4 regions of the Streptomyces sp. NPDC087845 genome follow, and region 4 is predicted to be linked to each of the others. Evidence: riboswitches for the same ligand, from Rfam matches in the RefSeq annotation. Region 4 holds a riboswitch; each other region holds the start of a gene.
The links. Region 4 has a riboswitch for cobalamin ahead of ACIOMQ_RS09285 (HoxN/HupN/NixA family nickel/cobalt transporter). Riboswitches for the same ligand answer to the same signal wherever they lie in the genome.
Positions count from the first base shown of each region.

Region 1 (7,779 bases), on a different contig from region 4:
GGCCATGCCGTGGCCAATTGGCAGGGCGTGGTGAGGGCTGACGTCGGTCTGACAAGCAGCAGGCATCGCCTTAGCGTGGGTCCAGGGAGCCGACTACGGAGGACTCTGTGCAGCAGTGGACCAGGCGTGAGGATGAGCGGCTGCTCACCGGCCAGGGCCGGTATGTCGCCGACTTGGCGGAGCCGAAGTGCCTGGACGCCGTTTTCGTGAGGAGCAGGGTTGCTCACGGCGTGCTGCGTGAGGCAGGCGGCGGTGCTCCGCTCGACCGCTTCAACGGCGGGAAGAGGGGCGAGGATGCCTTGGGGAAGTCCTGTGCGCGGCGCAGGACTTCTTCACACGGCCCGGCCGTAGCGGCTACGTAGACACCCGGCTCCAGCTGCCAGACGTCCCCGCACTCGTCAGCGCCACGTCGCGCTAGTGCTGGCCGGTCGCGGCTCCAAGCCGCGAAGCTGCCTTCGGGCAACCGCGGCGGCTCATTCATTCGGCCCATGAGATCGTCCCTGACTCTCGTACCCGTCCAGGCCGATATCGTCGGTAGCGTGGCTGGGAGCCGGGCGGGCGCCGGGCGCCCGCCCGGGGGGTGTGGTCAGCCCCGGTCGTCGCCGGCGTACGCATCCCATTCGTGGGCCCCTTACGCACCGTAGTGGCGGGTGAAGGACAGCTTGCCGAGCAGCTTGGCGATCATGATGCGCTCCTCCCGCCTGTTTGAGCCCTCCCAGCCGAGGGTTCAGCTAAGAAGTTCTCCCCAACACCAAATGCCACACATGTCAAATTTCCACGCATGCCATATATGTCATATTCGGAGCATCAGTCGCACGCGTGGATGTGAGGCGCGTGTTTGCGGGCTGGGCCCGCAGCCGGCCAACGTCGCCCCGGTGCTGGAGGTCAGTGCCGTCCCCGGCCGCGAGGTGCGGCGGCGCCAGTCACCCCGGAAAGGTCTATGCCGCCATCGGTGGTGGCTCCGAGTTTCTCGGGGGCCTCTCGGCCTGGCTCTGGGACTGTTCACCCCGCTGGCATCGGCTGTCCTGATCGGCGTGATGCTCAATGCCATGGTGACCGTCACCGCGGCACATTCCCTGTGGGAGACACAGAGTGGCGTCGAGTTCAACGTGTGCATCGCGGTCGTGGCGCCGGCCATCGCTGCCATCGGCCCCGGCCGGCTCGCCCTCGACAGACCGTTCCGCTGAGGAAGGGCGGCTGGCCGGAAGTCGCCTTCGCCCTGTGCCCCGGCGGCATCGGCGCCGCCATCGTGCCGAGCCTGTGAATCCGGGCAGAAGTTACTGATGCCACGTATTGAGCAGCTGCTGCGCGGCCGGGTCTACAGCCTCGACTACCCCGACCCCGATCCGGGCCCGGGGGTGCGCTGGATGCAGACCATGGCGGCGTCGTCGTCCAGGCGCCCGCCCACATGGGCCAGAAGGTCGGCGCGCAGGTGGTGGATCAGGGCCTGGGGGCTGTGGTGTGCCTGCGAGGCGGCACGTTCGGCCAGCGGGTAGAAGACTCTGCCGGGGTCCCGGGCTTCTATCACGCCGTCGGTGTAGAGCAGCAGCAGGTCTGCGGGCTCCAGGGCGAAGGTGTCCACCTGGTACTGGGGTGTGGTCAGCTCGCCCAGGCCCAGTGGCGGCGCGGGGCGGGTGGCGTTGAGTGCGGTGACCTGTCCGTCGCGTAGTAGCAAGGGGGGCGGGTGACCGCAGCTGATCATCTCCACCTTCTCGCCTGCGTCGGGGATGTCGATGATTGCGGCGGTGATGAAGCACTCCCCTTCCTGCTCCGACTCGGTGGGTTCGACCATGCTCCAGCACACGCTGTTCTCCAGGTAGGCCATGAGGTCGGGCAGGGAGGATTGCCGGTGTGCGGCCGCCCGGAATGCGCCCAGCAGCAGCGCGGCGTCTCCGATCGCGGTCAGGCCCTTGCCCCTCGCATCCCCGATGATCAGCCTGGTACCGGCCGAGGTGCGAGTGGCCGCATACAGGTCGCCGCCGATCTGCGCCTGCTCCTCTGCCGCGAGGTACACCGAGGCCACCCGCAGTGGCCCGATCCGCCGCGGCAGCGGTCTGAGCACCGCTCGCTGCGTGGCCTCCGACACCGTCCGTACCTGCGCCAGCTCACGGCCGTACCGATCCCGCAGCAACCGGAACACCGTCACAATCGCCGAGACCACCACCACGGCGATGATCTGCGCACCGATGCTCTCCGTGGTCAGGATGCGGAGCCCTACGCCGACGCCGAACAGGGCCCCCACAGCGATGACTCCGACCACGGCGGTCAGGAGGGGGCCGGCGAAAGAGGCGGTGAGCGCGGGTGCCACGATCAGCAGGGGGCCCAGCGGCACGTCGGGCCCGGTCGTTGCATCGGCCAGCACGATGGCTGTGATCAGAGCGAGCGGGATCGCCAGCAGGGCGTCTCTGGCCTGCCAGGAATGTTGGCGGAACGAGAGCCGCCGCCATATACCCATACGCCTGAATTTTACCTTACAAGGGCGACCACAACGGCGCGGCAAGGCGCCAATGAGCGGCACACACACCGTGCTCCACGACCTTCACGGCCTGATCGAAGCCGAACTTCCCCTGAACCGCGCTCCTACGAAGCGCTCGTCACCGCCGTGCTCGCGTGGGAGAACCCGCACCTCGAACCCCGCGACTACGAACAGATCGCCCTCCAGCCGACCGGTCACGCCCGCGCGATCGCCGCCGACGGGCAGCGCCACGCCACTGCCCTGCCGAAGAACGGCCGCGGCGCCCATGCCGAAATCGTCCTCCGCGAAGCCGCCGGACGCCTGTCCGCACCGCTGGATCCGCCCGGTGTACGAACCGCGTAGACCGGCGCGAACGCGGAGGTGTCGGCCACAGCGCTGTCGGCGCGGCGGGGGAGGGGAGGGCGGACGAGGGCATCGCCGGGGATGCAGACCACGGCGCGGCCATCAGGGATACGCCGGGGATACGGCCCGACGAGCTCACGGGGGTACGGCCCGACGAGATACGGCAGGGGATTCCGTTACCCGGGAAACGGCGGCCATTCGTGTGACAGACCGGTATTTGTGTGACCACGCCGTTTGGCACGGGAAAGCATGGCTACCGGACACCAACACGCGTGCCCGTTCAGCGACCGGTCTGATGCCGCCCCTTGCGCACCTCGGACCGGGCGAAGGGAGCAACGCAGATGATTGCTGTGCGACGCGTGGCCGCTGCCACGATGCTGGCAGCGCTGGCCGGCATATCCGCGCCTTCCGCGTTCGCGGCGGCCGCGGCCACCGATGACGCGCCTTTCCTGAAGGCGATCCATCAGGGAAACCTCGCCGAGATCGCAGCCGGACAGGACACGGGCAAGAACGCCACAACGGCGTGTGTGAAGACGGTCGGCGCCACACTGGTGCGCGACCACAGGAGGCTGGACGCCGACGTCAAGGCGCTGGCGGGCAAACTGCACGTTACTCTGCCGGCCGGGCCCTCCCCGGCGCAGGAGCAGGCATTGGCCGCCGTGCGGGCCAAGGCGGGTACGAGCACGTACGACGTCGCGTGGCTGAACACCGAGGCCACCGGGCACGTGGAAGCGCTGGCCCTGATCGACCAGGAAATGGGAACGGGGAGCAACGCCGAGGTCAAGGCGGCCGCCCGGGCGGCCCGCCCCGTGGTGGCGAGACACCTGGAACTGCTCCGGGACTGCAAGGCGGAGATCGACAGGTCGTGATCCCCACGGGCACCGGCGGCGGCCTCGGCGGCGATGACCACCGCACCAGCCGGACCCGCGCACCGGCGTTGGGCGCCGGAGAAGCCGCGGCCCCCGGTGGCGGTCGCAGTGGAGACACCCCCGAGCGCCGCTGACGGATCGCCAGGACAGGCCCCTGGTTTCGCGGGGTCTTCACCAGGGATGCGGGACGTGCGCGTCGGCCGTGGGCCGGATGGCGGTCACAGGCCGGCGCGCATCGGGGTCCCATCTGTACCGCCCACTCCAGCCCAAGGCCGGCCAACTGTTGTGTCCAGGAACGGCTTTTCTGGTCAATGGGGGGTCTGTCAAACGAACGGCCCTGTCTCACATTCGGTGGTGACGGAGGGTGTCGGTTTGCCGTTGACGTGATGTGCGTGATGTCAACGAGCTTGTAGATGTGGTGTTTTCGGGGCTGTCGCCGCTGGTCATCGAGGCCGTTTCCGACGAAGGCGAGGGGATTGTGGTGCGGGCTCGGACGCCGGAGGACCCGGTGCCGTGTCCGGGTTGCGGAGCGCCGTCCGGGCGGGTGCATGGCTCTCACCTGCGGACGGTGGCCGATGTGTCGGTGGACGGGCGGCGGGTGATGGCCCGAGTGCGGGTGCGGCGCCTGGTGTGTCCCACGCACGGCTGCCGCCACACCTTCCGCGAACAGGTGCCCGGGGCGCTGGAGTGGTACAGCGCCGCACTACCCGTCCGACCAGGCAAGTCAAGGCCGTGGTCGAGGAGTTAGCGGGCCGGGCGGGTGCACGCTTGCCGGCGATACCCGCGATGGGCGTCTCTCGTCACACTGCCCTGCGCGCCCTGATGCGCATCCCGTTGCCCACCGGGCGGGTGCCCCCGCGTGATCGGCGTCGACGACTTCGCGCTGCGTCGGCGGCATCGCTATGCCGCCGTCGTGATCGACGCCGAGACCCATGAGCGGATCGACGTGCTGCCCGACCGCACGGCCGACACCCTGGAGGCACGGCTGCGCGCCCATCCGGGCGTCGAGGTCGTGTGCCGCGACGGCTCGGCCACCTACGCCCAGGCCATCCGCCGTGCCCTGACCGACGCGGTGCAGGTTGGTGATCGCTGGCATCGGTGGCACAACCTGTGCGAGGCCGACCTGAGCGAGGTGAAGGCGCACAGTAGCTGCTGGGCCACCGTGCTGGACGCGCCCCTGGATGACGGGCCCCGCGCCCAGACCACCCTGGAGCGCTGGCACCAGGTCCACGACCTGCTCGACCAGGGCGCGGGCCTGCGGAGATCCGAGGGTGGTCGGGCGCTGTCGATCGGCGGAAGTGTCACGGTGACCCAGTCCGCGTCGGTACTTACAGCCGTTTCTGGCGGCTGCGAATGTGCGTCGGTCGGGCATCGGCGGACGCGGGGGTCTCGATGCCGCTGTCGGTCTCTCGCGTGTGGTGCAGGTGGGTGCGAGTCATCGCACGGAGGCCGTGTGCCGAGTTGGGGAAGCCTTGCCCTCCGTGCTCGTGCGGCGCCGCTTCGCGGCCCGCGGCAGTCACATGAGTGAACCTGCGGATATGTGAGCACCGGGCACGACAATGTGGCGCGCATGACCTGTCTCCGGTCCCCGTAAGTGCGGTGTCCCGGTTGGGAGGCCGGGCTGTCTTGGCCGGCATAGGCAGGCACGTCACGTTGGCCTCTGGTGACATTCCGTCGATCGGCAATAGCATGCGAGTGCTTCGGCGTTCTCGGAGCGACAACTCAATGCGTGCGCGCTCAGGGGGAAGCCGGTGGGAATCCGGCGCTGACCTGCAACCGTGTGTGGCCCGTCCGGGCCGCGAGTCGGAGAACCCGGTGCGTGACGTGCACCGCTTCCCACTGTCATGGTCTGCAGCGTGAAGCCCGCAGCACCGCTCTCGTGCGTCTCACCGTCCGTTCAGCGGACGGCTGCGCCAGGCAGCGGTCTGTCGGCCGGGGCGGCAGACGACCCATACCAGGAAGGCACTTCCGTGCACCTGATATCCGCCCGCCGTACCCTTGTTGCCTCGGCCGCCCTCGGCCTGGCTCTCACCTCCGCTCCCGGTGTCGCTCACGCGCAGGGCACGGCCTCGACGAACGCCGCCGTCAAGGTGACTGTGACCGTGAAGGGGCCGGACGGGCGTCTCTTCAACGGAAAGATCAAGACCAAGGGACACGACGTGACCACCGCCACCGGTGGTACGCACAGATGCGACGGCACCAACGGGGGAGCTCAGCCGAGCGCCGTCCCCACACCGACCGCGGCCCTCGACGACGCTGCCCGCAAGAGACACTTCACCTGGGACGGTGCCTGGTATGCCTCGTTCGACGACTTCTCGGTCGACACCATCAAGAACGTCAGTGGTGGAGGTGTTGCCTACTGGAACATCTCCGTCAACGGCACGCCGACCCCTGTCGGCGGATGCCAGTTCAAGCTGAATGCCGGGGACAAGGTCACCTTCACCTGGACCACCTTCTAGAACGGTCTCGCCTCGTCCGCTGTGACCGCCGCCCCGGCCCGCACGCCGTGCAGCACATGTGCCAGTATCTCGGCTCCGCGCACGACCCGCGGGCCGGGGCGGTTGAAGTAGGCGGGGCCGTCCAAGACCCAGACGCTGCCCGCCTGAACGGCGGGCAGGTCGTCCCAGCCGGGGAGTGAAGTGAGCGCATCCCTTTCTCTCAGGGTGCGTTCCGGCGGGAAGCCGCACGGCATCACGAGGAGCACGTCCGGACGCGCAGCGCGTACCTGATCCCACGTCATGGGCTCGGTGTGCTCGCCCGGCTCCGCCAGCAGCGCCTCGCCCCCGGCACAAGTGATCTGCTCGGGCACCCAGTGACCCGCAGGCCACAGTGGATCGAGCCATTCGACGGCCACAACCCGAGGCCGGGGGCGGCCCGCGACCAGCCCGGACACCTCGTACAGGCGACGGCGCAAGGCGGCCTGGCTCTGCTCGGCCCGGTCACGGACCCCGAGCAGCTCACCAACCGTCACCAGGCAGTCCAGTACGTCCGAGAGTGTCCGGGGCTCCAGGCTGAGCACCCGGGTCTCGGTGTCCATGACCCGGACCGCCTGGCTGACGCGCTCGTAGGAGACGGCGCACACGTCACACAGGTCCTGGGTCAGCACCACGTCCGGTGCCAGAGCGGCCAACGCCTCGGTGTCCAGCGTGTAGAGGGACGAGCCCGAGTGCGCCGAGCCGCCGACCGCGTCCGAGATCTCCCTGCTGCTCATCTCGTCCTGCGCGAGGTCCGCGCCGGTGACCACCGGAACGGACCGCACGTCCTGGGGCGGCCAGTCGCACTCGTGCGTCCGGCCGACCAGCTGTCCGGCCAGTCCGAGCTCGGCCACGATGTCGGTCGCGGCCGGGAGGAGGGAAACGATGCGCATGTCCGTGACTGTAGACCGCTCTGCGGCGACCGGGCTGCTGTGTGGCCCGGTCGCCGCAGAGCGGACGTCGATCATTTGGGAAGGTCAGGCACCCCAGCGCAGGGCGATCGTGTCACCGGCGTTGATCACCTTTTCGCGGGTGGCCGTGGCGAAGGAGGAGCCGTCGACGCCGGCCTTCCAGGTGTTCGAGCCGCTGTTCGCCTTGCCGTTGAGGGCGGTGATCGTGCCTGTTCCCGAGGAGGGGGTCACGCCGCTCACGCAGCCGGACGGGGTGGCGGCGCTCGCGGCAGCGTCCAGCACGGCGCCGAGCGTCGTGGTGGTATCGGTGGGGGTGAAGGCGACGGAACACGCCTTCAGGTTGCCCGCGCCGTCGTCCACGGTCAGGGCCAGTTTCGTGGCGGTGCCTGAGGTGAAGGTGCTCTGCGCCACCCACTGGGGTGCGCCGCTGGTGGCGGGAACCGGGGGAGTCGCGGTGAAGCCGCCTCCCGCGACGGCGCGCAGTCCGTCGATGGATGCGTAGGCGGAGGGTGTGGTGTCGCTGGGCAGGTACTTGAAGCCGCCGCCGGGGTTGAATTGCTGGGTGATGAGGAAGTCGACGGGGGTCTTGCCGGCGGAGGTGAGGAAGTCGCCGGTCTGCGGGTTGATGCCGCAGGCGTTCAGGCCGGATACGGCCCAGCCGTTGGAGTCGGTGTTGACGCCGAACATCGCGTTGAAGGCGCCGCTGG
Region 1 is NZ_JBIUVC010000009.1:285,032-292,810, reverse strand. Features, by position in the region: partial or broken gene ACIOMQ_RS24115 (DoxX family membrane protein) at 928-1,264, shown strand; gene ACIOMQ_RS24110 (SpoIIE family protein phosphatase) at 1,331-2,455, opposite strand; gene ACIOMQ_RS24105 (hypothetical protein) at 2,603-2,818, shown strand; gene ACIOMQ_RS24100 (DUF4142 domain-containing protein) at 3,160-3,687, shown strand; partial or broken gene ACIOMQ_RS24095 (ISL3 family transposase) at 4,106-4,945, shown strand; cobalamin riboswitch at 5,394-5,522, shown strand; gene ACIOMQ_RS24090 (DUF4430 domain-containing protein) at 5,658-6,146, shown strand; gene ACIOMQ_RS24085 (cobalamin-binding protein) at 6,143-7,054, opposite strand; gene ACIOMQ_RS24080 (hypothetical protein) at 7,139-7,779, opposite strand, start outside.
Region 1: linked by a shared signal. The riboswitch ahead of ACIOMQ_RS24090 (DUF4430 domain-containing protein) and the one ahead of ACIOMQ_RS09285 (HoxN/HupN/NixA family nickel/cobalt transporter) in region 4 are both predicted to bind cobalamin.

Region 2 (7,779 bases), on a different contig from region 4:
CACCGGACCGACAGACCCCGACGGCCGTCCGTGAGCCTCGTGTCGCTGACCCCGCCTCAATCGTCCGAGCCGTCAGGGCGCAACCGCAGCAGGTCCGTATCCATGATCCAGCCGTGCTCGGCCCGTGCTTCGGCGCGCGTCAGGTGGTCGGGGTCACCGGCTCCGATGCCGATGACCAGAAGTTGCCGGGTGGCGGTACTCATACAGTGATGCTCCTTCTCACGCGCGGCTCACGGCGGACTCCGGCAGCTCTTCGTCCTGCCCCGGCCGCAGCACTTGGGCTGAAGCGGGCAGCGCTTCGATCACCTCGTCCAGGTCGAGGCGTCTCTCCACCGCGTGCAATTGCGGCAGCCCGGCCCGAGTGCCGACCCGGGGCGGGGCGAGCAGGCTGCAGCAGTCCTCGTCGGGGAGTACGGAGATGTCGGCGGTCCCGATGGACCGGGCCTCGTCGATGATTTCCTGTTTCTCCCGGCCGATCAGCGGGCGCAGTACGGGTAGCGAGGTGGCTTCGTCCACTGCGACCAGGTTGGCAAGCGTCTGGCTCGCCACCTGCCCCAGGCTGTCGCCCGTCACCAGCGCCTGGGCCCCGGCGGCATGTGCGAGTGCGGAGCGGCGCCCAGAGCCTCGACCGCCGCGGCCGTGATGCTCTCCATCGTGCTGGGCACCCGGACGGCCGGCTCGACGGAGTTGAAGCCGATGACACGCCGGGTACTTGTAGCCGGAGTAGTAGCCGTGCACGGCCTTGCCGCGCAGGATCAGGCGGATCATGTCGGCCGTGTTGGTGAGCATGGCGTGCGTGGAGAAGTGCAGCGGCAGGTAGAAGCCCGCGTACGGCGCCCAGGTCGTTGGAGAGCGGGACCTTCTCCGGCAGCCAGAAGCTGGCGGTGACCCGGTTCCACACCTCCAGGTCCGTACCCCGTGGCCCGGAACCAACCGGACTCCGACGGTAGCGCGGCGGAAACCGGCTGCTCGGCAAGGCTGTTCGCCCGTTCCCCGTTGCTACACGGGGCGTGGGGGGTGGACTTACTAGGACGTCCAACTATATCTTCGGGGGACAAGGTCCGCGGTGCAGGGAAGCCGGTGTGAATCCGGCACGGTCCCGCCACTGTGACCGGGGAGTGTGCTGCCTTTTACACGCCACTGGCGAGGTCTGCCGGGAAGGCGGGCGGTACACGGAGATCCGGGAGTCAGGATACCGGCCGCGGAATGTTCCGTGTTTTCCACGAGGATGGAGCAGACACGCATGGCACCGGTCCGTACACATACCCACGACCCTGGTGATCCGGCGGAGCGCACGCGACTCATCGTGCGCTCGTAGACCTGCGAGGCCCCGGCCCCGCTGTTCGCTGTCCCACGGCTCTCCCGGCAGTGCGCCCACCCGCGCGCCCGCCGAAGGTCGGCCGTGCCATCCCCGGATCTCACCTGACGAGAGCAGGCAGCCATGGTCCGTGAACTCACACACTTCATCGGCGGCAAGCACACCGCCGGCACGTCCGGCCTCTTCGGCGACGTCTACGACCCCAACACCGGTGCCGTGCAAGCCCGCGTGGCGCTCGCCGGCCGCGCCGACACCGCGTCGGCGATCGCCGACGCGGTCACCGCCCAGCAGGAGTGGGGACAGTGGAACCCGCAGCGGCGCGCCCGCGTCCTGCTGCGCTTCCTTCAACTCGTCGAGGCGGAACGTGAATCCCTGGCACGGATGCTGTCCCGCGAGCACGGCAAGACTGTTGCCGACGCACACGGCGACATCCAACGCGGCCTGGAGGTGGTCGAGTTCGCCGCCGGAATTCCCCATCTGCTCAAGGGCGAGTTCACGGACAACGCGGGCACCGGCATCGACGTGCACTCGTTGCGCTCCCCGATCGGAGTGGTCGCCGGAATCACGCCGTTCAACTTCCCCGCGATGATTCCGCTGTGGAAAGCGGCACCCGCTCTCGCCTGCGGGAACGCGTTCATCCTCAAGCCGTCGGAGCGCGACCCGTCCGTGCCGCTACGGCTGGCCGAACTGTTCCTGGAGGCAGGTCTGCCGCCTGGCGTACTGAACGTGGTGAACGGCGGCAAGGAGGCGGTCGACACCCTCCTGGAGGACCCCCGGGTGGGTGCGCTCGGCTTCGTCGGCTCCACCCCCATCGCCGCGCACATCTATGCCACCGCCGCCGCTCACGGCAAGCGTGCGCAGTGCTTCGGCGGCGCCAAGAACCACATGATCGTGATGCCGGACGCCGACCTGGACCAGGCCGTCGACGCGCTCATCGGCGCCGGATACGGATCCGCGGGGGAGCGCTGCATGGCGATCTCTGTGGCCGTGCCCGTCGGAGAGGAGACCGCCGGCCGTCTCGTCGCTGCGCTCAAGGAGCGCATCGCCACGCTCCGGATCGGCCGCTCCGACGACGTGGAGGCCGACTTCGGGCCCCTGGTGAGTCACGATGCCGTCGAACGGGTCCGCCGGTATGTGGACATCGGCGTCACCGAGGGCGCCGAACTGGTCGTCGACGGAAGGGACTTCTCCCTGCCGGGCCATGAGGACGGCTTCTTCGCGGGGGCATCTCTCTTCGACCGCGTCACCTCGCGGATGCGGATCTACCGGGAGAAGATCTTCGGGCCCGTCCTGTGCGTGGCGCGCGCCGCTGACTACGAGGAGGCCCTGCGCCTGCCCAGCGAGCACCCCTACGGAAACGGCGTCGCGATCTTCACCAGGGACGGAGACACCGCCCGCGACTTCACCCGCCGGGTGAACACCGGCATGGTCGGCGTCAACGTCCCGATCCCGGTTCCCGTCGCCTACCACACCTTCGGCGGCTGGAAGCAGTCCGGCTTCGGGGACCTGAACCAGCACGGCCCGGACGCCATCCGCTTCTACACCCGCACCAAGACCGTCACCTCGCGCTGGCCCTCAGGAGCCAGGGAAGGCGCGAGCTTCACCCTTCCCACCATGGGGTGAGCGCCATGACCACCACATCACTCACCGAAGACCAACAAGCCCTGGTCGAGACCACCCTCGACTTCGCGCAGGACCACCTGGCCCCCCATGCCGTCCGATGGGACCGGGACAAGCACTTCCCGCTCGACGTGCTGCGCAAGGCCGCAGGGCTCGGACTCGGCGGCGTCTACGTACGGGAGGACGCGGGAGGCAGCGGCCTGACCCGCGCCGACGGAGTCCTCGTCTTCGAGGCCCTCGCCTCCGGCTGCCCCTCCATCGCCGGCTACCTCTCCATCCACAACATGGTCGCCTGGGTGATCGACACCTACGGCGACGACGAGCAGCGCGCACGATGGCTGCCCCGCCTGTGTGCCATGGACGACCTCGGCAGCTACTGCCTCACCGAACCCGGCGCAGGATCGGACGCCGGGGCGCTCAGTACCCGCGCGGTGCGGGACGGCAACGACTACGTCCTGACCGGCGTGAAGCAGTTCATCTCCGGGGCGGGCGCCTCCCAGCTGTACATCGTCATGGCGCGCACCGGGGGAGCGGGCCCCGACGGCATCTCCGCGTTCCTCGTGGACCGGGACGACCCCGGCCTCTCGTTCGGGCCCAACGAGACGAAGATGGGCTGGAACGCCCAGCCCACCCGCCAGGTGATCCTGGACGGTGTCCGGTTGCCCGCGGACCGGCTGCTCGGCCGGACGGGCGACGGGTTCCGGATCGCCATGAGCGGCCTGAACGGCGGCCGCCTCGGGATCGCCGCCTGCTCCCTGGGCGGCGCCCGCAGCGCCCTCAGCAAGAGCCTTTCGTATCTCGCCGGCCGAGAGGCGTTCGGCGCCCGGCTGCTCGACGCGCAGGCCCTGCAGTTCCGCCTCGCCGACATGGCGACCGAACTCGCCGCTGCCCGCGCCCTGGTCCACCAGGCAGCCGAGGCCCTGGACCGCGGAGACCCGCAGTCCCCGCAGCTGTGCGCGATGGCCAAACGCTTCGCCACCGACACCGGCTACGCCGTCGCCGATCGCGCCCTCCAACTCCACGGAGGATACGGATACGTGAACGAGTACGGCATCGAGAAGATCGTCCGCGACCTCCGGGTCCACCAGATCCTGGAAGGAACCAACGAGATCATGCGCGTCATCGTGGCCCGTGGACTGACGGAGGCGTTCCGGTGACCGCCGCCGAGGAACACGTCCTGCTCAGCACCGAGGGCCGCGCGGCCCACCTCACCCTCAACCGGCCGCAGGCACTCAACTCCCTGACTCATGCCATGGTGCGACGCATCGACGAGGCACTGACCGCCTGGGAGCACGACCCGGCCGTGGCGACCGTGATCATCACGGGCGCGGGCGAGCGGGGCCTGTGCGCCGGCGGCGACATCCGCTCCATCTACGAGGACGTCCGCGCCGGGAACACCGCCTCGGCCGGCTTCTGGCGGGACGAATACCGGCTCAACGCCCGCATCGCCCGCTACCCCAAGCCGTACGTCGCCGTGATGGACGGAATCGTGATGGGCGGCGGTGTCGGAGTCTCCGCGCACGGCAGCATCCGCATCGTCACCGAGCGCTCCCGGATCGCGATGCCGGAGACCGGCATCGGCTTCGTACCCGACGTCGGCGGCACCTATCTGCTCGCCCTCGCCCCCGGTGAGCTAGGCACCCACCTGGCACTGACCGGCGCGCAGATCGGCGCGGGCGACGCGCTCCTGTGCGGGCTCGCCGACCACTTCGTACCCTCTGGCCACCTGCCCCAGCTACTGGGCGAACTCCCGACGCGGCCGGTCTGGGACGCGCTCCAGCTGTACGTGCGCCAACCGCCGCCCGGCGAACTGGCCGGCCATCGATCCTGGATCGATGCCTGCTACAGCGCCGACACGGTGGAGGAGATCATCGGCCGGCTGCGCGGCCATGGGCCGAGCGCCGCCGAAGAAGCGGCAGATACCCTCGCGGCCAAGTCGCCCACTGCCCTGAAAGTCACGCTCGCCGCGCTGCGCCGTGCCAGGCGTCTCGGTCCGCTGGAGCACGTTCTGGAACAGGAGTACCGGATCTCCTGCGCCGCGCTCGCCTCGCACGACCTTGCCGAGGGGATCCGGGCACAGGTCATCGACAAGGACCGCAGCCCCCACTGGGCACCGGCCACCCTGGCCCAGGTCACCGACACCGACGTGGCGCGCTACTTCGCCCCGCCGGCCGAAGGCGAACTCCATCTGGCCACAACCACACAGGAGGTGCCGTGGTGAGCAGCAGGCGCACGATCGGATTCATCGGCCTCGGACACATGGGCGGCCCGATGGCCGCCAACCTCGTCAAGGCGGGCCACCGAGTCCTCGGCTACGACCTGATGCCCGAGCTCCTCACCACGGCAGTTGGGACCGGCGCGGAAGCCGCCGGATCATCGGCTGATGCCGCAGCGGCGGCAGACGTGGTGATCACCATGCTGCCGGCGGGTCGGCATGTTCTCGGCCTCTACCGGGAGGAGGGGCTGTTGTCCGCCGCCCGGCCGGGCACCCTGTTCATCGACTGCTCCACCATCGACGTGGCCGACGCGCGCAGCGCCCATGACGCTGCGGTCACCGCCGGGATGCGTGCCCTGGACGCCCCGGTCTCCGGAGGAGTCGTCGGCGCCGAGGCCGGCACCCTCACCTTCATGGCAGGTGGCGGCGACGCCGAATTCACCGAAGCCGGACCGCTCCTGGCGGTCATGGGCAAGAAGGCTGTGCACTGCGGCGGACCCGGCGCCGGGCAGGCCGCCAAGATCTGCAACAACATGATCCTGGGCGTTTCGATGATCGCGGTGAGCGAGGCGTTCGTCCTCGGGGAGAGCCTGGGCCTGTCCCACCAGGCCCTGTTCGACGTGGCCTCCACCGCGTCCGGCCAGTGCTGGTCCCTGACCGTCAACTGCCCCGTACCGGGCCCCGTCCCCGGCAGCCCCGCCAACCGCGACTACCGCCCCGGCTTCGCCGCACCGCTGATGGCCAAGGACCTGGGACTGGCAGCCGCAGCCGCCAAAGCAGGTGGTGTGCACACCGAACTCGGTCTGCGGGCAGCAGAACTGTACGCGGCCTACGCCGAAGGAAGCGGTGCCGACCAAGACTTTTCCGGGATCGTCGGAACGATCAGGAATCAGTCGCACACAGCACGGGACGGAGACAGCGCATGACCACAGAGCCGTACGAGACGATCCGAGTCGAACACAAAGGGCGCACAGCCCTCATCACGCTCGACCGCCCCAAGGCCCTCAACGCACTCGATCTTCAGGTGATGAACGAGGTCGTCGCCGCGACCGCGGACCTGGACCGCGACCCAGGTATCGGCTGCATCGTCCTCACCGGATCACCGAAGGCTTTCGCCGCCGGAGCCGACATCAAGGAAATGCGGCCCCAGAGCTACATGGACATGTACCTCAGCGACTGGTTCACCGCCTGGGACCGGCTCGGAGCCCTGCGCACTCCTACGGTCGCGGCCGTCTCCGGGTACGCACTCGGCGGCGGCTGCGAGCTGGCGATGCTCTGTGACATCCTGCTGGCCGCCGACACCGCCGTGTTCGGCCAGCCCGAGATCAAGCTGGGGGTCATTCCAGGCATCGGCGGATCCCAACGGCTGACCCGGGCGGTGGGCAAGGCCAAGGCCATGGAGATGTGCCTGACCGGTCGCACCATGGACGCCACGGAGGCGGAGCGGGCCGGGCTCGTCTCGCGCGTGGTGCCCGCTGATGAACTGCTCGGTGAGGCCATGTCCGTGGCCGAGACCGTGGCGGGGATGTCCCTGCCCGTCGCGATGATGGCCAAGGAAGCAGTGTCCCGGGCCTTCGAGACGACTCTCGCCGAGGGAGTCCGCTTCGAACGCCGCCTCTTTCACGCCGTGTTCGCGACCGCGGACCAGAAGGAAGGCATGGCCGCGTTCGTCGGCAAGAGGACACCCGGCTTCACGCACTCCTGATTTCCCGTGCTCGTGAGCGGCCAGGGAGTACCTTCTTCCCGGCCGCTCACCTGCCGTTTCCCGTCTCCACCGGATAGGGGACGTACGTACGCCGGTCAGGATCCACGGCCAGCAGACCGCCCGCCGGCGGCCGGGCGCGCTGGGCACAGTCGCGGCGCTCGCAGATACGGCAGCCCAGACCGATCGGCGTAGCGGCCCGGGGATCGTCCAGCGCGATGTCCTCCGCGTAGACCAGGCGGTGCGCGTGGCGCAGTTCGCACCCCAGGGCGACGGCGAACTCGGCACGCGGCGCGTGATGGCCCGCCCCGCCCCGGGTGACGGTGCGAGCCACCCAGAAGTAGCGCTTGCCGTCCGGCATTTCGGCGACCTGGGTGAGGATGCGGCCGGGGGAGGAGAGCGCCGCGTACACGGTCCACAACGGGCACGTACCGCCGAGCCGGGAGAAGTGGAAGTCGGTCGCGGACTGCCGCTTCGAGACGTTGCCGGCGCGGTCCACACGAAGGAACGAGAACGGCACCCCGCGCCGTCCGGAGCGCTGGAGCGTACTCAGACGGTGGCACACGGTCTCGAACCCGACGCCGAAGCGCGTCTGGAGCAGCTCGATGTCGTAGCGCAGCTCCTCGGCCGCCGACTGGAACGCCGAGTACGGCATCAACAAGGCACCGGCGAAGTAGTTCGCAAGTCCGATACGGGCCAGTGCCATGGCCTGGGACGATGCCAGACCGGCTGCGTCGACCAGGGAGTCGAGCAGCGGAACATGCTCCAACAGGACGATTTGAGTGGCCAGTTGAAAAGCTCGTTGGCCTTCTGACAGCCATGGCGACAGGAACACCAACCGGCTCACCGGATCGAAGCGGCGGGCATCCACCGAACGCTCAGGCGCAGCCTGCACCACTGTGATGTGGTGATGGCCGGCGAGCC
Region 2 is NZ_JBIUVC010000009.1:268,613-276,391, reverse strand. Features, by position in the region: gene ACIOMQ_RS24055 (ECF transporter S component) at 1-34, shown strand, start outside; gene ACIOMQ_RS24050 (hypothetical protein) at 57-203, opposite strand; partial or broken gene ACIOMQ_RS24045 (tRNA 4-thiouridine(8) synthase ThiI) at 220-609, opposite strand; partial or broken gene ACIOMQ_RS24040 (ribonucleotide-diphosphate reductase subunit beta) at 709-831, opposite strand; cobalamin riboswitch at 1,041-1,219, shown strand; gene ACIOMQ_RS24035 (CoA-acylating methylmalonate-semialdehyde dehydrogenase) at 1,442-2,941, shown strand; gene ACIOMQ_RS24030 (acyl-CoA dehydrogenase family protein) at 2,947-4,095, shown strand; gene ACIOMQ_RS24025 (enoyl-CoA hydratase/isomerase family protein) at 4,092-5,159, shown strand; gene mmsB (3-hydroxyisobutyrate dehydrogenase) at 5,156-6,079, shown strand; gene ACIOMQ_RS24015 (enoyl-CoA hydratase) at 6,076-6,858, shown strand; partial or broken gene ACIOMQ_RS24010 (short-chain fatty acyl-CoA regulator family protein) at 6,905-7,779, opposite strand, start outside.
Region 2: linked by a shared signal. The riboswitch ahead of ACIOMQ_RS24035 (CoA-acylating methylmalonate-semialdehyde dehydrogenase) and the one ahead of ACIOMQ_RS09285 (HoxN/HupN/NixA family nickel/cobalt transporter) in region 4 are both predicted to bind cobalamin.

Region 3 (7,779 bases), on a different contig from region 4:
AGCCGCCGTTGGGCGCCGGTGTGCCGCTGTGCCTTCGCGAGGCGCGACGCCCGGGATCCGGAGGAGCGGCGCTCCGCGCCGGGGGTGACCCCTGAATCGGCGGGGACGTCCGCCCGCGACTGCCGCTTCCCTCCGGGAACAGGCGTCGCGACGGTGAGAGACCGGGCGGCGCTGCCCGGGGCGGGCGGCTGCGCACGCAGCGAGAGTGACCGGCCTGCCCGAGGTGCCGCCGCCGGATCGGGGACGGCCACGAACAGAACCGTCGGGCCGCCGGAGAAAGCTGCGGCGCGGACCGCGGTCATCGATGTCGATTCGGCGTTGTACCGCTCAATCGGGCAGTGGGCTTCGATCATGGCGAAACCTCCGTTCGCCTTCCCACCTTCGCCCAGGAACGGCCCCCGGCGCGTCGTCCCCCCGCAGCGATTCCCGGCTACCACGGCTGCGGTATCCGCCACGACCGGCTACGACCGCGACGACACGCGCATACCGCGCCGACGACTACAGGGGCGCCTGTGAGTCCCCGGATTCCGTTGCCGGACTGACCAGGCCGCACTGATAGGCGATGACTACGAGCTGGGCCCGGTCACGAGCCGCCAGCTTGGTCATGGCCCGGTTGACGTGGGTCTTGGCGGTCAGCGGGCTGACGAAGAGGCGTTCCGCGATCTCGTCGTTCGACAGCCCCAGTGCCGCCAGCCCCACGACATCGCGTTCCCGCCGCGTCAGACACTCCAACCGCTCGTGCACGCCCGCCGGGCACGGGTCCGGCTGCGCGAGGAAGCGCTTGATCAGCGCACGCGTCGCCGACGGGGACAGCAGTGCCTCGCCGGCGGCGATCGTGCGGACGGCGTCGAGAAGCTCCTCGGGCCGGGCCCCCTTGCCGAGAAAGCCGCTCGCACCGGCGCGCAGGGCCTCGGCCACGTGCTCGTCGTCCTCGAAGGTGGTCAGGATGAGCACCTTCACCCCGGTGAGGTCCTCGGACTCGCTGATGAGGCGGGTGGCGTCGAGGCCGTCCATGTCCGGCATGCGGATGTCCATCAGGACCACATCGGGGCGCTCCGTACGCGCCAGTTCCAGCGCTTCCTCCCCGTTGGACGCCTCCCCCACCGTCTCCATGTCATCGGTGGAGTCGAAAAGCATCTTGAAGGTGCCCCGCAGCAGGGCCTGGTCATCGGCAAGCAGTACGCGAACCGTCATGCCCGTCTCTCCTCGGTGGTTTTCCCATCACCAGGCCGGGACGCAGCGGAAGCTCGGCCGTCACGGTGAAGCCGCCCTCCGGGCGCACTCCCGCGTGCAGCCAGCCCCCGACCGTGGCAGCGCGCTCGCGCATCCCGATCAGTCCGTGCCCCGTCCCCGGACGGGCGTGGTCCCCTCCGGTTCGTCCGTCGTCCTCGACGGTGATCGTCAGCCGCTCGGGGCGGTAGTGCAGGAACAACCGGGCATGGTCGGCACCGGCGTGCTTGTGCACGTTCGTCAGGGCCTCCTGGACGATGCGGTACGCAGCCAGGTCGACCGTCGGCGCCAGCGGTTCGGCGATGCCCCGCCGGGTATGGCTCACGGCCAGACCGGCGCGCTCGAACGACGCCAGGAGCGCCGGTACGCGCGCGAGGCCCGGCATCGGATCACGCGGCGCCACGGGATCGCCGGACTGCCGCAGCAGCCCTACGGTCACCCGTAGCTCGTCCAGTGCGGACCGGCTGGTGTCCCGGATGTCCTCCAAGGCGGCCACGATCTGCTCCGGCCGCCGTTCCACCAGATGCACGGCCACGCCCGCCTGAGCGTTGATCAGGGCGATGTGGTGCGCGACGATGTCGTGCAGCTCGCGCGCGATCCGCACCCGTTCGGCCGCCACCCGTTGCTGCGCCTCCTGCTCACGCGTGCGCTCCGCGTGTTCCGCCCGCTCCTCCACGGCTGCCACATAGGCGCGTCGGGAACGCACTCCGTCCCCGACGGCAGCCGGCAGCGCCGTCCACGCCAGCATCGCCGCGTTGTCGGGGGCCAGCCATGCGCGCGGGTCGCACACCACGGCGGCGCCCACCAGGACGGCGGCCGAGAATGTTGCCGCGGTCCAGGCGGCACGCCGGTCGGTCAGCGCGGCCACGGTGTAGACCGACACCAGGACCGGGCTGATCACCAGAGGGCTTTCGCGGAATCCGAGCACCTGAAAGGCCACCCCGCAGCCAATGGCGACGGCCAGTACGCCGAAGGGGTGATGCCGCCGCCATACCAGCGCAGAGCAACCGATACCCGCCAGCACCACGGCGGGCCACCGCAAGGAGAACGTGTGCTGGTGCGGTACGACCGAGGAAGCCACGACCGCCAGCCCGAACAGCGCAGCCACGGTCAGTGCGTCCACCACACCGATCCGGGGCCGCGTCCACCGCCTCCAACCGCTGATCACCGCCATGTCACCACCGTAGGGTCAATGGCCGCATCGGGCATCGCCGCGCGGGGCAGGGGCGCCTCGGCCACCGGCCGCTGCCCGTCCGCCGAGCCTTCGCCGGCGCACAGCCGTCCACGTCGTGCTGCCCGGCCCGCGGCTCCGCTGTCACGAGGACGGGCGGTGGGGGCCGGGCGGCGAGGAGTCCGAGCCGGATGCCGAGGGCGTGAGCGAGGAGCCACGAGGCGGGCAAGGGGTCCCAGGGGACCCGAATCGGTCCGGCGACGTGCGATCACTCACACGAGCGCCCTTTGTGCGGCAGCCCCGAAGAAACGTAATATCGGCAGGTCATCGCCGCGACGGGAGACAGGAAGCCGGTGCGAATCCGGCACGGTCCCGCCACTGTGACCGGGGAGTACAACCTTTCGACATGCCACTGCGCCCGGCGCGGGAAGGCGGGGGGAGCGTCGATCCGGGAGTCAGGACACTGGCCTGTCGCGGGCCCGTTTTGAGGAGCGCGGACTCCCCAGGAGGCTCTACGTGTATTTCGGCATACCTCGCCGCCCCTGCTTCCCCCCTGCCCGGCCCCGTCGTGCCCTGCGCGCCGTCGCCGCAGCCGTCACCCTGTCCACCACCCTGGTGATCGCGGGCTGCGGCACGGGCCACGGCTCCACCGGGGACGCCAAGGCCACCGCGTCACCGGCCGAGGGCTTCCCGGTCAGCATCGACAACTGCGGCGTGAGGACGACGTACGTCAAACCGCCCTCGCGCGCGGTCACCATCCATCAGCACCCGGCGGAACTGATGCTCGCCCTGGGCCTGAAGGACCGTATGGTCGGCACCGCCTTCCCCGACTCGGCCGTCCTGCCCGAACTGAAGAAGGACTTCGAGGCGATACCCGAACTGGCGAGGAAGGAGCCCTCCTTCGAGACCGTCCTCGACGCGGAGCCGGACTTCGTCTACGGCGGCTACGGCAGCGCATTCGCCGAGAACGAGGGCCGTTCCCGCAAGGCGTTCGCCGACGCCGGCATCGACACCTACCTCAACCGCGAGTACTGCGGCAAGAAGCAGGTGACGATGAGCGACACCTACGACGAGATCCGCACCGTCGGCAGCATCTTCGGCATACCGGGCCGCGCCGACAAGCTGGTGACCGATCTCCAGGGACGCATCGACAAGGCCACCACGGCGGTCGAGAACGACGCCGAAGTGCCTGTCTTCGTGTACGACAGCGGCGACAAGACGGCCTTCACCGCGGGCGGCAAGGGCCTGGGCAGCGAGCTGATCCGGCTGGCCGGCGGCCGGAACGTCTTCGCGGACCTCGACGACGTCTTCGGCGACGTCTCCTGGGAGCAGGTCGTGGACCGCAAGCCGGAGGTCATCGCCATCTACGACTACGCGGGTTCCGGGAGCGTCCGGCAGAAGAAGGAGTTCCTGCTCTCGCAGCCCGCACTCGCCGATGTCCCCGCCGTCAAGAACAAACGGTTCGTGGTGCTGCCACTGACCGCGACCCTGGTCGGAATCCGGTCGGCGTACGCGGTCGACGGCCTGGCCCGCGGCCTGCATCCCGAGAGCTTCCGGTGACGGAGGCACCCGCGAAGGCCGGCGATGAGCCGGCGATGGGGCGCCGGCGCCGCATGAACCGGTCGGGTGACGCCGCCCTCGCGCTCACGCTGGGCGTCCTCGCGCTGCTGCTGGTGCTCTCCGCCACGGCCGGCCTGGCCATCGGCTCGGTGCACGTGCCGCCCGGCCAGGTGTGGGGCATCGTGACGCACGCCCTGGGCGCCGACTGGACGGATCCCGACTGGTCCCGGGCCCGGGAGACGATCGTCCTCGACGTGCGCGCACCGCGCGTGCTGCTCGGGGCCGTGACCGGGGCCGGACTCGCGGTGGTGGGCACCGCCATGCAGGCCCTGATCCGCAACCCGCTCGCCGAGCCGTACCTGCTGGGCGTCTCCTCCGGAGCCTCCCTCGGCGCGGTCTCAGTGATCGTCTTCGGCGTGAGTGTGTTCGGGCCGGTGTCGCTGTCGGCCGCCGCGTTCGCCGGTGCCCTGGGCTCGCTGCTGGTGGTGTACGCGACCGCCCGCACCGGCGGACGCATCACCTCGGTGCGGCTCGTGCTGTCCGGTGTGGCGACCGCGGCGGTGCTCACCGCGGTGATGGACCTGCTGCTGCTCACCACCGGCCGGGGCAACGAGGCCCGCGCGGTCCTCGCCTGGACCCTCGGCGGCCTCGGCGGTGTCAACTGGGGCACGTTGTGGCTGCCCAGCGCGGCCCTGCTGCTCGGCATCGCCGTCCTCCTGGTGCAGTCACGGCACCTGAACCTGCTGCTCGCCGGTGAAGAGGCGGCAACGACCATGGGACTGGACGTGGCCCGGTTCCGGACCCGCATGTTCATCATGCTGTCCCTCGTCACCGGCGTCCTGGTCGCGGCGGCCGGACCGATCGGCTTCGTCGGCCTGATGCTGCCGCACATCGTGCGCCTCTTCGTCGGCGGCGACCACCGCCGCGTACTGCCGACGGCCGCACTGGGCGGAGCGGTCTTCCTGATCTGGGCCGACATCGCCGCACGCACCGTCGCCGCCCCCATGGAGATCCCCGTCGGGGTGCTCACGGCGCTGTGCGGTGGTCCCTTCTTCCTCTGGCTCATGCGCCGCGACGCCCGCCGGAACGCCGACCCAGGAGTGGCATGAGCGCGACCGAACTCACCGTCGACGGCGTCACCCTGACCGCCGGGGCACGCCACCTCGTCCGGGACGTCTCACTGCGGGCCCGCCCCGGCGAGGTGGTCGGCCTGGTCGGCCCCAACGGCAGCGGCAAGTCCAGCCTCCTGCGCGCCGTCTACCGCGTCCTGCGCCCCGACGCCGGACAGGTGCGGATCGACGGTACCGACGCCTGGTCCCTGCCCGTACGCAAGCTGGCACGGACCCTGGCCGCAGTGGTGCAGGAGTCGGCCGCCGGCTTCGACCTGACGGTACGGGAGGTCGTCGCCATGGGCCGCACCCCGCACAAGGGCCTGCTCGCGGGCGACACCGTCGAGGATGCCCGGCTGATCGAGTCGGCCCTCGCAGCCGTGGACGCCACCCTCCTGGCCGGCCGCCCCTTCGACCGGCTGTCCGGCGGCGAACGCCAGCGCATACTCATCGCCCGTGCCCTCGCCCAGCAGCCCTCGCTGCTCGTCCTCGACGAACCCACCAACCACCTGGACATACGCCACCAGCTCGAAGTCCTCGGCATACTGCGCCAACTCCCCGCCACCGTCCTGGTCGCGCTCCACGACCTCAATCTGGCCGCGTACTACTGCGACCGCCTCTACGTCCTGTGCGACGGCGAGGTCATCGTGTCGGGACCGCCCGCCGAGGTACTCACCGTGGAACTACTGCACGAGGTGTACGGGGTGGCGGGAGAGGTGGTCATTCATCCGCGCACCGGGGCACCCCACGTCACCTTCCTCCCTGCGACGATCGGCCGGCCGGTCCCGGCCGCCGCAATGGACCACTCCGCTTCGTGAGCGGGCGGGCGCCTGCGCCATCGGCATCCTCAACACACCTGTGGGCGTCGGCCGTTGCGGCCGCGGCCTGCCCCTGCGACGCGATCAGCCGTGCCGGGCCGTTGCGTCAACGGCGTTCCGCCAGCGGTGAAGGAAGTACGGGAGGATGCTCGTTGTCATGCCGACGGCACCGATCCACAGTACGGCTCTCGCTCCGAACAGAGAGCCCGCGACTCCCCCAAGAGCCCGCCGAGCGGAATGCCACCCCAGGGCTCCCAGGATTCGGAGAGCTGGACGGGCTGCCCGTCGGCGAGGAATTCGTAGTGCGTGGTGACGCAGAGGTCTCCGGGGCTGATCGCGAGCCTCTCGGCGATTGCCCCAGGGGCGGGGACGCGCGCCTGGCTGTGCGAATCCCAGGCTCCGGCCCTGCCCCGCTCCGTCGCCCCGGCGCGGGAGGGGGAGCCGCCCCGGCGTTCGCGGTGCCGCGAACGCACCATCCGCAGGCGCTCACGCGGCATGCGGACGTAGGTGCCCGAGCCCGCGCGTCCTTCGAGGAGGCCCTTGATGATCAACCCGTCCACGGCCCTCTGCATGACGTTGCGTCCGACGCCGTACTCCTCGGCGAGCCGTGCCCGGGACGGCAGGCGTTCACCTATCTCCCACTCTCCCGCGAGAATCCGTGCGCACAGCGCGTCGGCCACTGCAAGGTACGGCGCCTCTCGGGGCATTGGTGACCCTCCGACTGTTCTGCTGCGCGGCAGCTGGTAATTCCAGCGGCGTTGGCAAGCTACTGCACCAGGTGAAAGCTACTGGAGTAGAAATACGCTCGGTGCCGGAGCCGGCCCGGCCGGACATCGCCGAGCCCGGCGCCCACGGCCCGGCCTGCATCCGCGGCTGAGCGCTGCCTGCTCGGCACGGCCCTCGCCGCTCGCTTCACCAACCGCCCTCCCGTCCGCGAGCACCTCCTGCACGGCACCGACATCCACGGCCGGCTGGCCGTCCGCGACGCCGGTGGTCACCGACTACGAGCGTGCGACGCTCAACGCCTACGCCGCCGGCATCGATCCGGCCCGTTTCTCGGCCTCCCGCAATCTGGTCGCCGACATCTACAGCTACTGGCAGAACGCCGAGCCCGGCTACTTCGGCCCGTCCGCCGATTTCAACGGCACCGTCTTCGCCGCGCTGGCCCTCGGCGGGGCCAAGACGCAGGCAGGGGCGCAGCGCATACCGCAGGCCCTGCGGAACTCCCTGATCACCCGCATCCGGGCCAACCAGCACAACGACGGCGGCTGGAACTTCAGCAAGGCCGAGGGCAACCCGGGGCAGCTCGGCGCCACGAGCGACATCGACATGACCAGTGCCGCGATGGCCGCGCTGTGCGTCTCCGGCGTCCCGAGCACCGACTCGGGCATCACCCGGGCCAAGGCGTTCCTCAAGGGCAAGTTGGTGACCGGCACCGGTGCGTTCAATGCCATGTTCGGCGTCAACACCGACTCCAACGGCTGGGTCGTATCCGGCCTGAACGCCCGCGGCATCAACCCTCAGACCGGGGACTTCCTCATAGCCCAGGAGTTCAACCCGGGCGGCGGCTTCAAGTACCTGCCGAGCGACACCGCGCCCTCCGCCTACGCATCCATCGACGGGCTGCGCGCCGTCGCGGGAGGCGGCTTCACCGCCACTCCCCCGGTACCGGTCACCAGCGGCGCACCCCCAGTGGGTGGCCCAGAGCACCTTCACCGCCGGCACGGCCGCACAGCTGGCTCTCACCGTGGACGACGGTGCCGGAAACGTGAAGGTGTGCTCCGTCTCCGTCACCCCGACCGGGACCACGACCACGCTGGGATCCGTACTCGACGCCGCCACGAGCGCCGCCACCCCGTCCGGCTGCGTGACCGCGGTGACGCCGCCGCCC
Region 3 is NZ_JBIUVC010000006.1:142,492-150,270, reverse strand. Features, by position in the region: gene ACIOMQ_RS17535 (response regulator transcription factor) at 499-1,194, opposite strand; gene ACIOMQ_RS17530 (sensor histidine kinase) at 1,166-2,404, opposite strand; cobalamin riboswitch at 2,706-2,888, shown strand; gene ACIOMQ_RS17525 (ABC transporter substrate-binding protein) at 2,918-3,961, shown strand; gene ACIOMQ_RS17520 (FecCD family ABC transporter permease) at 3,997-5,070, shown strand; gene ACIOMQ_RS17515 (ABC transporter ATP-binding protein) at 5,067-5,888, shown strand; partial or broken gene ACIOMQ_RS17510 (GntR family transcriptional regulator) at 6,137-6,595, opposite strand; partial or broken gene ACIOMQ_RS17505 (hypothetical protein) at 6,849-7,779, shown strand, end outside.
Region 3: linked by a shared signal. The riboswitch ahead of ACIOMQ_RS17525 (ABC transporter substrate-binding protein) and the one ahead of ACIOMQ_RS09285 (HoxN/HupN/NixA family nickel/cobalt transporter) in region 4 are both predicted to bind cobalamin.

Region 4 (7,779 bases):
ACATCCGGCGGCTCGGAGCGCTCACGGGCACTTCGGAGCGGGCCGGCGTACTCGTCGACGGTATGGAGGCCAGGATCTCCGCGGTCCGGCAGGCCCTGGGTGATCTGCCCGAGTCGCGGCGGCCGACGTACTTCGTCTTCGACTTCGACAGCGGTACCGGGCAGCCGATGGCGGTGTGCGGGAAGCAGGTGGCCAATGCGGTGATCACGCTGGCCGGTGCGCGCAACGTCTTCGGTGACTGCGACAGCGACTACAGGCAGGTCGGCTGGGAGGACGTCGTCGGGAAGAACCCCGACTGGATCCAACTGGCCGTACGCAGCCGGGGCAGCGCCGCGTCCGACGCCGAGGCGTTCCGCGAGGCGGAGAGGTTCCTCACGTCGTTCCCGGCGACGCGAGGGCTCGCCGCGGTGAAGGAGGGCAGGTTCGTGCGTCTGCGCTCCGAGCCGGTCACCATCGCCGGCGTCGGCAACGCGGACGCGGTCGAGCAGATCGCTCGTACGGTCCATGCCGACCGGTTCGAAGGCGGCCGGTAGATGGCGGTCGGACGGGCGAACGACGGGACGGGCGGGCGTCCCGGCCCCGCCGGGCACGGGGCGTTGGGCGCGAAGGAGCCCGGAGCGCGCGGGCGGCGGCCTCTTCCGGCCCCGTTGGTGGCCGCCGCGCTCATGGTGGTACTGCTGCTGGGGCTCACGGCGGCGGTCTCCTGGGGTTCCTCGCATGTGGCGGTGTCCGAGGTGTGGTCGACCGTGGGGCGCCGGCTGTCGGGGCGGGCCGCACGGCCGGGCACCCAGGATCTGATCGTGTGGCAACTGCGGGTCCCCCGGGCCCTGCTCGCGGCGCTCGTGGGTGCCGGGCTCGGCGTGGTCGGCACCGCCGTACAGGCTCTGGTGCGCAATCCGCTCGCCGATCCCTATCTGCTCGGCATCTCCAACGGCGCCTCCCTCGGCGCCGTCGCGGCGATCGTTCTCGGCGCGGGCACCGGGGGCCTGTTCGGGCTGGGAGTCTCCGGAGCGGCGTTCGCCGGTGCTCTGGTGTCGTTCGGTCTGGTCTGGACGATCGCCCGGCGCGGCGGCGGCTTCTCGCCCCTGCGCCTGGTGCTGGCGGGGGTGGCGATCGGACAGTTCCTGTCGGGGTTCACCAGCTTTCTGGTGCTGCAGGCCGGTGACGAGCAGCAGACCCGGGGAGTGCTGTTCTGGCTGATGGGCAGCCTCGGTGGGGCGCAGTGGCGCTCGCTCGCCGTACCCGCGGCGGTCGTTGTACTGGGGCTTGCCGTGCTTCAAGGACGGGCCAGGGCGCTGAACGCCTTGCTGATGGGTGATGAGACGGCGGCCGCGCTCGGAGTGGACGTGGTGCGGTTGCGGCGCGAGATGTTCGTGGTCACCAGTGTGCTGACCGGTGTGCTCGTGTCCGTCTCCGGGGCCATCGGATTCGTCGGGCTGCTGGTGCCGCACCTGTGCCGTCTCGTGGTCGGCGGGGACCATCGCAGGCTGCTGCCCGTGTCCGCGCTGACCGGTGCGGTGCTCCTGGTCGTCGTGGACACCGTATGCCGCACCGCGCTGCCGGACCAGGAGCTTCCCATCGGTGTGGTCACGGCACTGCTGGGTGCCCCCGCGCTGCTGTTCCTGCTGAACCGACGTCTGGAGAGCAGCGGATGAGAATCGACGTGCACGACCTCCGGGTCGCCTACGACGGCCGTACGGTGGTCTCGGGGCTGGATCTGATCGCGTCCTCGGGCGAGATCACCGGACTGGTCGGTCCCAACGGCAGCGGCAAGTCGACCGTGCTGCGTACCGTCTACCGGCATCTGCGCCCGGCCGCCGGCCGTGTGCTGCTCGACGGTACGGACATCGGGACGCTGCCGCCCGCCGAGGCGGCCCGGCACATCGCCGCGCTGCCGCAAGAGCGCGGCAGTGAATTCGAGTTGACCGTGCGCGAGATCGTGGCGATGGGCCGCACCCCGTACAAGCGGGCCTTCGCCGGTGAGAACGGAGCGGACCGCGACATCGCCGAGCGGGCCCTGCAACAGGTCGGTCTGGCGGGACACGGGGGCCGCCGGTTCTCCGCGCTGTCGGGCGGGGAACGCCAACGCGCGCTGCTGGCCAGGGCTTTCGCACAGGACACGGACGTCCTGGTGCTGGATGAACCGACCAATCACCTCGATGTGCGCCACCAGGTGGAGCTGCTGTCCCTGCTGCGGGCCCAGGGGCGCACGACGCTGATCTCGTTGCACGACCTGAACGCGGCGGCTTCGGTGTGCGATCGCCTGCATGTGCTGCACGACGGCGCGGTGGTCGCGTCCGGCACCCCGTCGGAGGTCCTCAAACCCGCGCTGCTGGCGGAGGTGTTCGGTGTGCGGGCGGCGGTGGTCGAGCACCCGCTGACCGGTGATCCGCTGATCGCCTTCGATCACCGGTCGGCGGCCTCGGCGGCGCCCGCTCCCCGGTGAGGCGCACGGCGCGCCCCGCACGGTGCACTCCCGCGACGGCCCGGAGCCGCCTCCGGGGTGCCGCTCGCCGCCGCCCGGTCGCCCGGCCCTCCGGCCGTACTGCCAGGATGAGTTCGCCATGACGAGCGATCCGGGGATGCGCGCGGTGCGGGCCGTGATGTTCGCGGTCGTCTGCGTGCTGCTCGCGGCCCTCGGTCACATCGTGATGTCGGGCTCGCCCGTGCCCTGGTGGGCCCTTTCCGCCGCGCTCGCGGTCGTCGCCGCGGCCGCGTGGACGGCCGCGTCCCGGGAGCGCGGGCTGCCGGCGGTCACCGGTGCCGCTGTCGTGGTCCAGGCAGGGCTGCATCTGCTCTTCGCCTTCTCCCAGAGCCGGTCCGGCCCCTCACCGTCGAAGACCACCTCGACCACCTCGTTCGCCCGGCTGTGGGCGGAGCATCTGACGTGCGGGACGATCCGGCCCCGGGGCATGTCGGTGGCGGAGGCGGAACGCCTGGTCACCGCGGCGGGGCTGGGCGGCCGGCTGCACAGTCCGCCCCCGGGCACACCGCTCGACGGGATGGAGGAGGCGGTCGGCCGGGCCGGGCAGATGATCTCCGGGGGCGGTGACGGGGCTGCCGCATCGCATCACCTCGGCGGCATGTCCCCCGCCGGAATGCTCCTGGCGCACCTGCTCGCGGCCGTGCTGTGCGGTCTGTGGCTGGCCTACGGAGAACGGTCCGCCTTCCGGATTCTCCGGGCCCTCGCCGGCCGGCTGCTGGCCCCGCTGCGCATGCTGCCGCGTCCCGCGATGTGCTGCGAGGGTCCGCGGGTCCGGCGGCGTGCTCTCGGTACGACCGGCCCGCTGCGCCGCCTGCTGCTCGCCCACTCGATCACCTCACGAGGGCCGCCCGCCGTCGCCGCTGTCGTCTGACAGCCGGAGCACCGGGCCGCCCGCAGTAGAGCCGCGCCCGGTCACCCCGGTCCCGCCGTGCGGCGGGACTGCCCGACGCACCGGCATGCCCCAAGGGCATGCCGGATTTCCGGATTCTCCGAGAGGGACACCAGGCAATGTCTCCTGCCCTGCACCCATCCTCCGGGCCCGACAGCGGTGCCCGTACCCGCGTTCCCCGAGCCGGGACGTCGCCCGGCGACACCGCGCGCCGTGATGCGACGGTCACCGGCTGGGCCCTCGCCGCCCGCGGTGGTGACCCTCTGGCCACCGAACGGTTCGTCCGTGCGCTGCACGTCGATGTCCGGCGCTTCGTCGCCCACCTGTCCTCCGATCCGCAGGCGGCCGACGACCTGACCCAGGACACCTTCCTGCGCGCCCTGGGCAGCCTGCACACCTTCCAGGGCCGTTCGTCCGCCCGCACCTGGCTGCTGACCATCGCCCGCAGAACGGTGATCGACAGCCTCAGACGCACCGCGGCCCGCCCGCGCCTCGCCGATGGCGAGGACTGGCAGACGGCGGTCGAACACGCCCAGCCCCGCCATCTGCCCGGCTTCGAGGAAGGCGTGGCGCTGACGGAGCTGCTGTCCTCGCTCGCACCCGAGCGCCGGGAGGCCTTCGTCCTCACTCAGGTCCTCGGCCTGGAGTATGCGGAAGCGGCCTCGCTCTGCCGTTGTCCGGTGGGCACGGTCCGTTCCCGGGTGGCGCGCGCCCGGATCGCACTGGCGGAACTGCTCCTCGCCGCCGAGCACGGGTCCGACGGCGAAGCCGGCTCAGCCGCCGTCGCCGGCGCGGGCCGTCCAGCGTTCCTCGACCTTCGCGATCCTCCAGTACGCCAACGCCACCGCCCACACCAGCACGAAGAGTCCGACGATCAGGTAGCCGACGTTGCCCAGGTCGAGGCCGGAGATCCAGCTCGTGACCGAGTCCCGGAGATCGAGCTTGTCGTGCAACACGGTGACCAGCTCGATCGTGCCGATGAGAAAGGCGACCGCGATCGACAGGCCCGTGATGGCGAGGTTGTAGAAGACCTTGCGCACGGGGTTGGAGAAGGCCCACTGGTAGGCGAAGTTCATGAACGTCCCGTCGAGCGTGTCGAACAGGCTCATCCCGGCGGCGAACAGCAGCGGCAGGCACAGGATCGCGTACCAGGGCAGACCGGCTGCGGCGCCGCTGCCCGCCATGACCATCAGGGTGACCTCCGTGGCGGTGTCGAAGCCGAGACCGAAGAGGAAGCCGAGCGGATACATCTGGCCGGGCCGGGTGACGGACCGGGTGAACCGGCCGAGGATCCGGTTCATGAACCCTCGCGAGTCCAGGTGCTGCTCCAGCTCGGCCTCGTCGAAGCGGCCGGCGCGCATCGCCCTGAACACGCGCAGAATGCCGGCGAGCGCGACCAGGTTCAATGCGGCGATCAGGTAGAGGAAGGACCCGGAGACGGTCGTGCCGACCACACCCAGCACCTGGTGCGCGCCCGAATCCTCGTTGATCAGTACCCCCGCGAGGCGCGCTCCCCCGGCGACCAGTGCCGCCATGGCGATGACCACGCTGGAGTGTCCGAGGGCGAACCAGAAACCGACCGACACGGGCCGCTTGCCGTCGGCCATCAGTTTGCGGGTCGTGTTGTCGATGGCGGCGATGTGGTCGGCGTCGAAGGCGTGCCGCATGCCGAGCGTGTAGGCGGTGATCCCCAGCCCGATGCCGAACGCCTTGGAACCGACCTGGTAGTGCTCCGGCACGACCAGCAGGAACAGCACTCCGAACGCCACCACGTGCAGAGCCGCAATCACCGCCAGCAGCCCCGCGGTACGGATGGTGTCCTCGCGCCGCCATGTGAACACGGCGGAGTCGGGCAGGGTCATGCGGTCACGCTCCAGCACCTCGTGGATGACTTCGTGAGATGCCGTGGCCGGTCTCCTGGCTGACGGGTTCGCTCGCGCTCGTGCCCGCCCCTGCCTTCCCGGCCGCGCTCTGCGGCCAGTGGCGTCAGTGGGACGGATACTCCCCGATCACAGTGGCGAGGGCCGCTCCGGCCTGAGACTCCTGGAGTCTTTCACCGGTCTTCCCGAACACCACGGCGCGCCCACTCTAGGTTCCCGCGAACGGCGCCTACAAGTCCCGCCTACAAGTCCGGTGGCGTGCGCGGCGGTTCCCCCCCGAGACGTGACCGCGGCCTCCGGGGAGGGAATGGCCCGGGGAACGCCCTCCATTCCCTCGGCGCGGAGGGCGCGGAGGGCGTGGAGGGCGCGGAGGGTCAAGTCCCCTTCCCGGCATACCGGAGCTCGTGACGCAGGACGCCGCCCTGGCGCACGGCCCCGTCGTGGCAGCGGATTAAATCGCACGCCACGGGCGTTGTTCCTGTTCAGCGCCGATTCGTAGAAGAGTGGAAGAATCGGGCAGATCTGGAGGCATGGCTGTGCACGGTGAGTACAAGGTCCCGGGCGGGAAGCTCGTCGTCGTCGATCTGGACGTCGAGGGCGGGGCGTTGCGCAACGTACGGGTGGCCGGGGACTTCTTCCTGGAACCGGACGAGGCGATTCTCGCGATCGACGCGGCGCTCGAAGGTGCCCCGGCCCACACCGACACCGCCGGGCTCGCCGCCCGGATCGACGCGGCCCTGCCCCCCTCGACCGTGATGCTGGGCCTCAGCTCCGAGGGCGTCGCCGTCGCCGTACGCCGGGCCCTCGCGCACGCCACCGAGTGGAGCGACTACGACTGGCAGCTCATCCACGAGGCGCCGCAGCCCCCCGCGCTCCACATGGCCCTCGACGAGGTCATCACCGCGGAGGTCGCCGCCGGCCGGCGCCCGCCGACGCTCCGGGTCTGGGAATGGGACTCCCCCGCCGTCATCATCGGAAGCTTCCAGTCCCTGCGCAACGAGGTCGACCCCGCCGGTACGGACCGCCACGGGGTCACCGTCGTCCGCCGCATCTCGGGAGGCGGAGCCATGTTCGCGGAGCCGAGCAGCACCATCACGTACTCCCTCGCCGTGCCCCAGTCCCTCGTCTCGGGCCTTTCCTTCGCCGACAGCTACGCCTACCTCGACGACTGGGTCCTCGAAGCTCTCGGCGACATGGGTATCAAGGCCTGGTACCAGCCGCTCAACGACATCGCGACCGAGATCGGGAAGATCGCCGGAGCCGCCCAGAAGCGCGTCGTGGGTCCCGACGGCGGGCCCGGCGCCGTGCTGCACCACGTGACGATGTCCTACGACATCGACGCCGACAAGATGCTCGACGTCCTGCGCATCGGCAAGGAGAAGATGTCCGACAAGGGCACCAAGAGCGCCAAGAAGCGTGTCGACCCGCTCCGCCGGCAGACGGGTCTGCCGCGCGCAACCGTCATCGACAACATGATCGACTCCTTCCGGAAGCGCCACGGCCTCACCCGCGGCCGGGTCACCCCCGAGGAGATGGCCCGGGCCGAGGAACTCGTACGCACCAAATTCGGTACGGCCGAGTGGACGGCGCGAGTGCCGTAGCCCCTGGGGCCGCGGCGCGGACAACCGCTCTCGGGGCGGTGGGCCCGGGACGCCCGCCATGCCGCGGCCACCCGGCGTTCATGTCGTCCGGAGACGATGCGCCGGATCGATCGGGCTCCACGGGACGGAGCGAAGAACGCATGAAACGCCTCGCCTCCACCGCCGCCCTGGCCCTCGTGGTCTCCGCGGTCCTGGGCGTCTCCCAGCCTGCTCAGGCCGGTCCCCGGCCGTCGGGTCCGCCGGGGCCGGGCTTCTATTCCACGAAGACCCCGTACGAACCACGGCAGGACGCCCGGACATACCGGTCGGCGCCCAAGGGCTTCGTTCCGGTGTTCACCGAGAGCGTCTCGCGCCACGGCTCGCGCACGTCGACCAGCAGCGAGGACGGGGACCTGATCCTCCAGCTGTGGGACAAGGCCGCGAGCGAGGGGGAACTCACCGGGCGCGGCAAGCACTTCGGCCCCGAGGTGCGGTCGCTCCTCGACGCGATGGAGAAGGCCGGGTACGGGAACCTCAGCGGCCGGGGCAAGCGGGAGATCCAGGCCACGGCGGTGCGGATGCATCAGCGCCTTCCCGGGCTGTTCCGGCAGATCGCCAAGGACTCGGAACCCATCGACGTGGTCAGCTCCGGCAAGGACCGCGCCGTCGACAGCGGCAGTCTCTTCGCCGCCGCGCTCGCCGGCGCCGACCCGGCCCTGAAGCCGCTCATCGGCCCGGCCAGGACCGACAAGGACCTGCTCTACTTCCACAAGGCCGACGGCGGTGCCGCGTACCGCGACTACCTCGCGAACGACCAGCGCCTCGCGGCCACCCTCAAGAAGATCACCGATCAGCCCGCCACCCACCGTGCGGCCCGCAACGTACTGGAGAGGATCTTCACCCCCGCCTTCGTGCAGCGGATCTCCGCCGGGGAGTTCTCCTCGA
Region 4 is NZ_JBIUVC010000003.1:1,725-9,503, forward strand. Features, by position in the region: gene ACIOMQ_RS09260 (ABC transporter substrate-binding protein) at 1-533, shown strand, start outside; gene ACIOMQ_RS09265 (iron ABC transporter permease) at 666-1,655, shown strand; gene ACIOMQ_RS09270 (ABC transporter ATP-binding protein) at 1,652-2,446, shown strand; gene ACIOMQ_RS09275 (hypothetical protein) at 2,565-3,356, shown strand; partial or broken gene ACIOMQ_RS09280 (sigma-70 family RNA polymerase sigma factor) at 3,494-4,123, shown strand; gene ACIOMQ_RS09285 (HoxN/HupN/NixA family nickel/cobalt transporter) at 4,148-5,236, opposite strand; cobalamin riboswitch at 5,264-5,466, opposite strand; gene ACIOMQ_RS09290 (biotin/lipoate A/B protein ligase family protein) at 5,791-6,855, shown strand; gene ACIOMQ_RS09295 (histidine-type phosphatase) at 6,996-7,779, shown strand, end outside.